DNA from 4 places in the Sporanaerobacter acetigenes DSM 13106 genome. Region 4 is predicted to be linked to each of the others. Evidence: riboswitches for the same ligand, from Rfam matches in the RefSeq annotation. Region 4 holds a riboswitch; each other region holds the start of a gene.
What was found. Region 4 has a riboswitch for cobalamin ahead of BUA21_RS10495 (energy-coupling factor ABC transporter permease). Riboswitches for the same ligand answer to the same signal wherever they lie in the genome.
Positions count from the first base shown of each region.

Region 1: it holds a riboswitch for cobalamin, as region 4 does, so the genes downstream of both, sucC (ADP-forming succinate--CoA ligase subunit beta) here and BUA21_RS10495 (energy-coupling factor ABC transporter permease) in region 4, are expected to answer to the same signal.
Region 2: it holds a riboswitch for cobalamin, as region 4 does, so the genes downstream of both, BUA21_RS04495 (DUF2292 domain-containing protein) here and BUA21_RS10495 (energy-coupling factor ABC transporter permease) in region 4, are expected to answer to the same signal.
Region 3: it holds a riboswitch for cobalamin, as region 4 does, so the genes downstream of both, BUA21_RS09640 (cobyric acid synthase) here and BUA21_RS10495 (energy-coupling factor ABC transporter permease) in region 4, are expected to answer to the same signal.

Region 1 covers NZ_FQXR01000002.1:99,549-101,753, forward strand. Annotated here, with positions in the region: gene sucC (ADP-forming succinate--CoA ligase subunit beta) at 1-1,161, opposite strand; cobalamin riboswitch at 1,378-1,561, opposite strand; gene BUA21_RS00495 (MATE family efflux transporter) at 1,598-2,017, opposite strand; gene BUA21_RS00500 (oligosaccharide flippase family protein) at 2,049-2,205, opposite strand, start outside.
Region 2 covers NZ_FQXR01000004.1:105,787-107,991, reverse strand. Annotated here, with positions in the region: gene BUA21_RS04500 (sulfatase-like hydrolase/transferase) at 1-954, shown strand, start outside; cobalamin riboswitch at 1,084-1,270, shown strand; gene BUA21_RS04495 (DUF2292 domain-containing protein) at 1,384-1,539, shown strand; gene BUA21_RS14890 (DUF4430 domain-containing protein) at 1,633-2,205, shown strand, end outside.
Region 3 covers NZ_FQXR01000009.1:27,185-29,389, forward strand. Annotated here, with positions in the region: gene BUA21_RS09635 (patatin-like phospholipase family protein) at 1-1,058, shown strand, start outside; cobalamin riboswitch at 1,116-1,287, shown strand; gene BUA21_RS09640 (cobyric acid synthase) at 1,370-2,205, shown strand, end outside.
Region 4 covers NZ_FQXR01000011.1:8,124-10,328, reverse strand. Annotated here, with positions in the region: gene BUA21_RS10500 (energy-coupling factor ABC transporter substrate-binding protein) at 1-189, opposite strand, end outside; gene BUA21_RS10495 (energy-coupling factor ABC transporter permease) at 173-904, opposite strand; cobalamin riboswitch at 1,014-1,200, opposite strand; gene BUA21_RS10490 (RrF2 family transcriptional regulator) at 1,372-1,788, shown strand; gene glpK (glycerol kinase GlpK) at 1,810-2,205, opposite strand, start outside.

The sequences.
Region 1 (2,205 bases), on a different contig from region 4:
TTATTGAACTAAACTAATTATCTTCTTAGTTCCCTCATCCATATCTTTAGCAGTAAATATATTAAGTTTTGAATCCTTTATTATTTCCATACCTAAATCCATATTTGTTCCTTCCAATCTAATTACAAGTGGAATATTTAATGCCAACTCTTTAGTTGCATTTACAATTCCCTTGGCAATAACATCACATTTCATTATTCCGCCAAATATATTGACAAAAATCCCCTTAACTCTGGAATCAGATATTATTATTTTAAATGCATTGGTTACATTTTCTTCTGTTGCTCCTCCTCCAACATCTAAAAAGTTTGCTGGTTCTCCCCCATAATACTTGATAGTATCCATTGTAGCCATTGCCAATCCTGCTCCATTAACTACACATCCAATATTGCCGTCCAAAGATATATATGACAATCCATACTTTGATGCTTCTATCTCTTTTTCATTTTCTTCACTTAAATCCCTATAATTACATATATCTCTATTTCTATATAGACCATTTTCATCAAAGTTCATTTTTGCATCTAAAGCTAACAATTGTTTATCTTCCGTTACTACTAAAGGATTTATTTCTAGCAGTGTACAATCTTTATCTACAAAACATTTATATAAATTCATAACAACCTCTACAAATTGATTTATCAACTCCTGTGGAATATTGATATTAAGGCCTATCCTCTTAGCTTGGAATTCTAATACTCCAAGTAATGGATCAATAGATTCTGTAAATATCATATCAGGCTTTTCTTTTGATATTTCTTCAATATCAGTTCCACCTTCTTCAGAAGCTATAAGAGTTATCTTTGACTTTTCTCTATCTAAAACAAAAGCTAAGTAGTATTCTTTAAAAATATCGCAACCTTCTTCAATCAAAACAGCCTTTACTTTCTTTCCTTTAGGCCCAGTTTGAGGTGTCACTAAGATTTTACCTATTAACTCTTTAGAATACTTCTTGACATCATCTATTGAATTTGCTATTTTTATACCTCCAGCCTTTCCCCTACCTCCAGCATGAATTTGTGATTTCACTACTGCAATATCAGTACCTATTCTCCAAGCAGCTCTCTCAGCATCTTCTGGATCATAAATAACTCTACCATTAGGTACTGGTATACAGAAGCTTCTCAATATCTCTTTTGCTTGATACTCATGAATATTCATACTTTTCCCTCCCATTTCTTGTAGTATAAAATGAAAAAACTCAGCAAAAATTTGCTGAGTTATTACCACGGGATTGTAGACATAAAGAAAAAAATCTTTCTATTGTTATAGAAAGAGCATTATTAATAATCAGATTAAGCACACATATTTAATACATATGAATAAATCATATGCTTAACCTACTTTTAATAGCATCTCCCCATCCTCGTGAGTAATAAACAGCTTTTCCCATTGGCAGGTCTCCTGACTTAAGAATAACAAACCTTAAACCTTCCCATACTTTTAAGTACAGTGGTAAACTTAAGGTTCTATCTATCACAGTGGCGGGACCGTGTCGGAATTCAACCGAACTTCCCTTTTAAACAATCATTAAGATTGTACCAAATGGTCACTATATTAAATTCTAAATAGATACTATCATGAAAAATTATAACTGTCAATTGATATGTCGAAAACGAAACTTTACTATACTTCTCAATGTAACTAAATCTAACAAAAATATAACAAAAATTCGAAGATAAAATCCAATAAAGAAACCATTAATACCAAATTTAGGGTTCCCAACAAGAAAATATACTAAAAGTAGTTGAATACTCATGCCTATCAATCGATTTATTGTTATAGCAGTATGTTTGTTTAGACCTTGAAGAATGCCAGAGAAAGTATGCTGTAGTGCCATAAATACAGTGCTATAGCTAAGAATTCGTAAATATTCTCCTACTTTTTTATCATTATATAGAAAAACAGCTAATGGTTCAGAGAAAAGTCTATAAAGAATAGATAATGGAATAGATATAATTAAGGTGATTTTAATAGCAAACAATATATCCGCTTTCATATTTCTATAGTTTTTCAAAGCCATTTGCTCAGATAAACTAGGAACAATATTAATAACCAGTGATTGTTAAGGGTCCTGCTATTTTTATTATTTGATTTAATATATCAATTGAATTTAATTGTATATAACAAGGATAAGAAGATTTTTTATTTTCCCTTTTATAAGCAAGTATTAGCCAAATTAATCCGAAAAACTCACCAATACTT
Region 2 (2,205 bases), on a different contig from region 4:
GATATTGATTATGATTTTGATTCTATGATGAACATCCCTCTTATAGTTCATGTACCTGGAGAAGATATAAATGAAACTGTTTCCACAGTTGGAAGTCAATTGGATTTTCTCCCTACAATACTAAATATCATGGGAATTGAAAATGAAAAGGGAATTATGTTTGGACTAGATTTGCTGAATTCGGAAGATCAAATTGTAGCTCAACAAATTCACATGAGAAAAGGTTCCTTTATAGATGATGAAAAGATGTTTGTCATGTCTAGGGATGGAATATTTGACCACAGTAGAGCCATAGATTTAAAGACTAGAAAGTCCATACCACTGGAAGAGTGTAGAGAAGGATATGGAAGAGCCATATCTGAAATAGACAAATCTAAATATATTTTAAATAATGATCTTATTGGGAGTATAATCAATGGTTCAGATGAAATAATAGCCAAAGAACCTGAAGAAAAACTAGAAATTCAAAACAAAAACACTATAGGATTTGCAGCAGATACAAAGGCTAAATTGGATGAATACTATGAAGATGGTCTTAGACTTATGGAAGTAGATTTGGAATGGACAACTGATGAAAGATTGATAGTAAATTGTGACAATGGGATGACCGTTGAAGAATTGGAACAATGGATGGAAGACCACACCGATGCCTATATAATCACAGATATGGTTGGAGATAATTCCAAAGCCATGAAATATATAAAGTACAATTTAAAAGAAGTAAAGACTAGATTCATTCCACAAGTAAAAGATATGGAAGAATACTATCTAGTATATACCAAAGGTTTCAAAAACATCATATTTAAAATACCTGATGACAAATACACAGATAAAGAAATACTAGAATTTGTAAAACTATATGATCACTTTGGAATAGCCATATCAGAATACAGAGCAAACAGGGGCCTTCTAAGGAAACTTCAAAAACAAGGCCTCACCACATATATATACTGAGACAGCGGGGACGCTGAGACAGCGGGGACGGTTCTCACTGTCGCAAAATCACCATGATAGACAAAAACCTTTGGAAAAGTATGTGTTGCCTTAAATCAAGATATGGTATATAATGGTGTTAGTTAAAAAATTGAATAAAAATATTTAGGTTCTTTGTATTGGCAAAGATTAAAAGGGAATCAGGTGAAAATCCTGAACGGACCGGCCACTGTAAATGGAGAGTGATTTTTCAATATGCCACTGAGAGTATTCTTGGGAAGGTGAAAGAGAGCTATGAACCATAAGTCAGGAGAACTGCCTAAATAAATTATCTTCATTAACCTTCTTGGATTAGGGTATTGTGATGAATATTTATAATTTTGATATTATTTTAAAGTCTTAAATTCCTTAGAGGGTTTAAGACTTTAAATTTTTAAGGGGGTTGGTTTAATGATAGATGAAAAAAATTCAACGATGGAGCTAACTAATAGGGAAAGAAAGCTCATAGAGATAATAAGAAAAACAGAGTTTGGAGAAATCAATATTATAGTTCAAGACAGTGAACCTATAAGAATCCAAGAATTAAAGAAATCAATAAAACTATAAAATATGCTGACCAGAAAACTGGAGGCACTACTTATAAAAAAGGTAGTGTTTTTTTTGTTTTCATGAAAGGAAAAGAAGTAGGAGGTTAATGATATGAAAAACAAAAAGTTTTTCTTGTTACTACTTTTGATAGCAGCAATAATAGTAGGCGGGGTTCATGTATTTGACATAATAGGTAATTACTTTTTTAATGAAGAAGCATTTGCTAAATCTAATAAACTTGAAATTGAATATTGGATAGATCCAAATGCAAAAGAAATAGAAAAAGATGAAGATAACTATTCTTTGTTAGCTCAACTTAGATCTCAAAAAAACAAAATTCATACAGAAAAACAAGAAAATATAGAAGAAATAGCAGAAATAGAATCAGAATCTAAAAATAATAAAAAATCTGTGTGGGAAAAATTATTAGAATCAAAAAAAGAAAATAAAACATCTACAAGAGATGAAGTTAAAAAAATAGCTAAAAAAGGTAAAGAAGACAATATAGATAAGGAAATAATTGAAGAAGCTGAACCAGTTAATAGTTTTCAAGAAGAAATAAAAAAAGCAATAGAGAAACAGAAAGATAAGCTAAACAAAGATAAAGGCAGCAATGAAAAAGAAAAGCAGACTACAAAAGAAGAAGAAAGACAAAAGGCTATAAAAGAGGCAAAAAAAGAAAAA
Region 3 (2,205 bases), on a different contig from region 4:
AAGGCGAATATGAGAAAGCCTATGAACTTTGGTACAATATGACTTATTCACGAGTCATAGAAGCCAATGATGAGAAAATAGAAAAAATAAAAAATGGGAAGATGAGTAGAAGTGATATAAAAAACTTAGCAGGGGCAATTAAAGGAGTTATAAATGATGGAGGATTAGATATAACTCCTTTGAGAAATTTGTTAGAAGAAGTAATAGATGAAGAAAAAATTAGAAATTCAGGAAAGGATTTTGGCATAGTCACAGTATCCCTTTCAGATTTAAAACCTGTGGAAATATATATTGAAGATATCCCTAAAGGAATGCTTGTAGATTATTTAATTGCTAGTGCATATTTTCCTGTATTTAAAAAAGAAAAAATAGATGGGAAAAAGTATATAGATGGAGGAGTTTACAACAATCTTCCTATAAATTTGCTTTCGGATAAAGGATATAAAGATTTAATTGCTATAAGGACTCATGGGGTAGGGAGAGCTAAAAAATTTGACACTAAAGATTTAAATATTATATATATTTCGCCCAATGAGGATTTAGGGAAAACCTTAGATTTTGACAGTGAAACAGCTAGAAGGGATTTGCAACTTGGATATTATGATGGAATAAAGGCTTTGAGAAAACTTAAGGGCTATAAATACTATATTGAACCTAAAAGAGATGAAGAATATTTTTTAAATACTCTATTAAATTTAGGTGAAGACAAAATTTTAGAGATAGGACAAGTTCTTGGTATAGAAAATGTACCTTATAGAAGGGCTTTGTTTGAGTTTATAATGCCAAAGATAAGTGAAATTTTAGGAACAGATAAAGAAAATGATTATGAAGATATTGTCATAAGATTCCTCGAAATATTGGCAGAAAAATATGATATAGAAAAATTCAAGATATATTCTTATGATGAATTTTTAGATATTGTCAAGAAACAATATAAAGAAAGAGAAATAAAAGAAGACAATGGAGGAATATTAGCTAAAGTTGTAAAAAAAGTAGATTTTCTTTCTGCATTGAACAAAGATGAAACAACTTTAAACATTGCGGATATCATATTTTAAAGCATGGGGACGAATCTATTTGACATAAAATAAATAAGAATGATATTATTAAATTGAAAATAGAATAGTGGTTTAGGTGCCCTATGGGTTAAAAGGGAAAGTGGTGAAATTCCACTACAGCCCCCGCTACTGTAAATGGTGACGAATTCCATATCCACTGGCTTTGCTGGGAAGGAGGAAAGAGGATTTAGCCATGAGTCAGGAAACCTGCCTGAACTAAAAGCATTCTTTCGGAGGGAAAGGTAGTGTTTGTTTTTGGTTTATAGGCAAGAGAACTTCGAGAAGGTTCTCTTTTTTTTGGAGGTGAGAAAGTGACAAGTATTATGGTACAAGGTACTACTTCTTCTGCAGGAAAGAGTATGCTTTGCACAGCATTGTGTAGAATATTTGTAGAAGATGGATTTACTGTATTTCCATTTAAATCTCAAAACATGTCATCTAAGTCTTATATCCTTGAAGATGACCGTGAAATAAGTACAGCACAAGCACTTCAAGCTGCTGCTGCTAGACTTAAGCCAGATTCAAGAATGAATCCCATTCTTTTGAAGCCTACTGGAGATAGAACTAGTCAAGTTTTTATAGATGGCGAAAATAAATATACTATGGATGCGGTAGAATATTTTAAATTTAAAAGTAGTTTAAAACCTATGATATTAAAGACGTTTAAAGAAATTGAGAGCACTTATGATGTAGTAGTCATAGAAGGGGCAGGGAGTCCAGCAGAAATAAATTTAAAGGAAAATGATATTGTAAATATGGGTATGGCTGAAATGGCAGATTCTCCAGTATTGTTGATAGCTGATATAGATAGAGGAGGTGTATTTGCATCTCTCTATGGAACAGTAATGCTTTTAGAGGAAGAAGAAAGGAAGAGAATAAAAGGACTTGTCATAAATAAGTTTAGAGGAGATATATCTCTTTTACAATCAGGCATAGACATGATAGAAAAACTAATTCATATTCCTGTAGTTGGAACTATTCCCTATGTTCATTTGGAACTTGAAGATGAAGATAGTCTTTTAGATTATGAAAAGAATTGCAATAGCAAAGAACAAAGGGAATGGGAAAGAGAAGAAGAGATATCTAAACTTGCAAAGGTAGTTAGAGAAAATATGAATATGGAGTATATTTACTCTGTTTTAAAGAA
Region 4 (2,205 bases):
TTCTCCACTTGGTGGTTCCCAAAGGCTGTCAAACCATGGTTCATAATCTGGATCTATTTCACCTATTATATCTTCAGCTGCATCGTCAGCGCCACCAAATTCAGAACTACCCATAAATATTAGAGGTACTATAATTATTACAATTGCCAATATAAATAACCATATATTTTTTTTATTTGATGATTTCATTTCCAAGCACCCCTTCCTCATTGTATTCAAGCAATAAATTGTAAATTATGCTTGTTAAGATGCCTTCTACTATTGCTAAAGGTATTTGTGTCACAGCAAATATACTCAAAAATTTTCCCATGGAACCTAAGAAGCCTGAAACTTTATCTGGAAAAGCCAAAGAAAGCTGAATGGAAGTGATGACATATGTGGCTAGATCCCCCAGTGCTGACGCTATAAATACAGATACCGAAGTTTTTACATTTCTCTTTTTTAAAAATTTAAACAATCCATAAGATACTAGTGGTCCTACCACCGCCATAGAAAAAGTATTCGCTCCCAAAGTAGTTAGCCCACCATGAGCAAGTAACAATGCTTGAAAAAGTAATACTATGATTCCAACAACAGTCATGGTAGTAGGTCCAAACAAAATTGCTCCTAATCCCACACCAGTAGGGTGAGAACAACTGCCTGTTACAGAAGGAATTTTAAGTGCTGACAATACAAATACAAATCCTCCTGCCAACCCTAAAAGCACCTTTCTATTTGTATCTTCCTTAAATACTTTGTTGACTCTGTTTATACCAACAATCAAAAATGGTAACGTAACAATCGTCCAAAAAATTGCCCACTTCACAGGCAAAAACCCTTCCATTATATGCATAGCATTAGATATAGAAGGAGCTAAAACTAGAAGTAAAAACATAAAGGATAATAAATACTTCTTGTTTTTCATAAAAACACCTCACTTTTTGTATTAAAAAAATCCCCAACTTCAGTTTAGGGATTTTTTTCCATATACGTTGAAAAACCAACAAAAAAGCTCAGACTTCCCACCGAAGACTTACTCAAAAAAGCCATAGGCAGGTCTCCTGACTTGTGGATCATCCTACTTTCAATGCCTTCCCAGAAAAAATCCAGTGGACTATATTGATTTCGTACCCACTTACAGTAGCGGGGGCTGCATCGGATTTTCACCGATTTCCCTTTTAATACTTTATGCAAAACATAACCTATACTTTTCTCATATTCACTTTTTCATAAATAACATTATCACAAGAAAAAGAATCTTTCAACATATATATTCCAAAATACTTATTTCCCGTCACAATAGTATGATATTAATATGTCAATATTATGTTGACAAAATAGCCCTTCTTGTATATAATGAGGTAAAATATATTGATATTTAAGGAGCATAATATGAAAATAACTCAAGAAGCTGATTATGGACTGAGAGTAGTAGCTTACCTATCAAAATTGGGACCAGGAGCAAAATTGAGTGCTAATATAATATCTGAAAAACAAAATATACCGTTAAGGTTTCTTTTAAAACTTCTTCAAAAATTGAGAGATGCAAATATAGTAGAATCATTCATGGGAGTTAAAGGTGGCTATGCTCTAAAAAAAGCACCTAGTGAAATAACTTTAAAAGATGTTATAGAAGCCATAGAAGGACCTATTTACTTAAATCGATGTCTTGAACATCCAGAAGAATGTAACAACGAAGGCCCAGAAAAATGTCCTGTACATAAAACTTTGGAAGAAATTCAAGAGAATTTTAAAAATGATTTAGATTCAGTATCATTTCAAGATATCATAGACAGATGCAAAGAATAGGGGAAAACCCCTATTCTTTTTTTATTGTTCTTCTACTTCCCATTTTTTTGATCTTTCAATTGCCATTTCCCATCCTGCATATATCTTTTCTCTATGCTCCTCATTCATTTCTGGATTAAATATTCTGTCTACATTCCATTTTGTAGATATTTCTTCTGTGTCTTTCCAGAAACCTACTGCTAATCCTGCTAAATATGCTGCTCCTAGTGCTGTAGTTTCTATAACTTTTGGTCTGTGAACAGGTACTCCTAATATATCTGACTGGAATTGCATTAGGAAATTATTTGCCACAGCACCACCATCTACTTTTAATGCTTTTAGGGCTATTCCTGAATCTTCTTCCATTGCCTGTAATACATCTTTGGTTTGATAGGCTATAGCTTCAAGAGCAGCCCTTATGATATGATTCCTATTTGC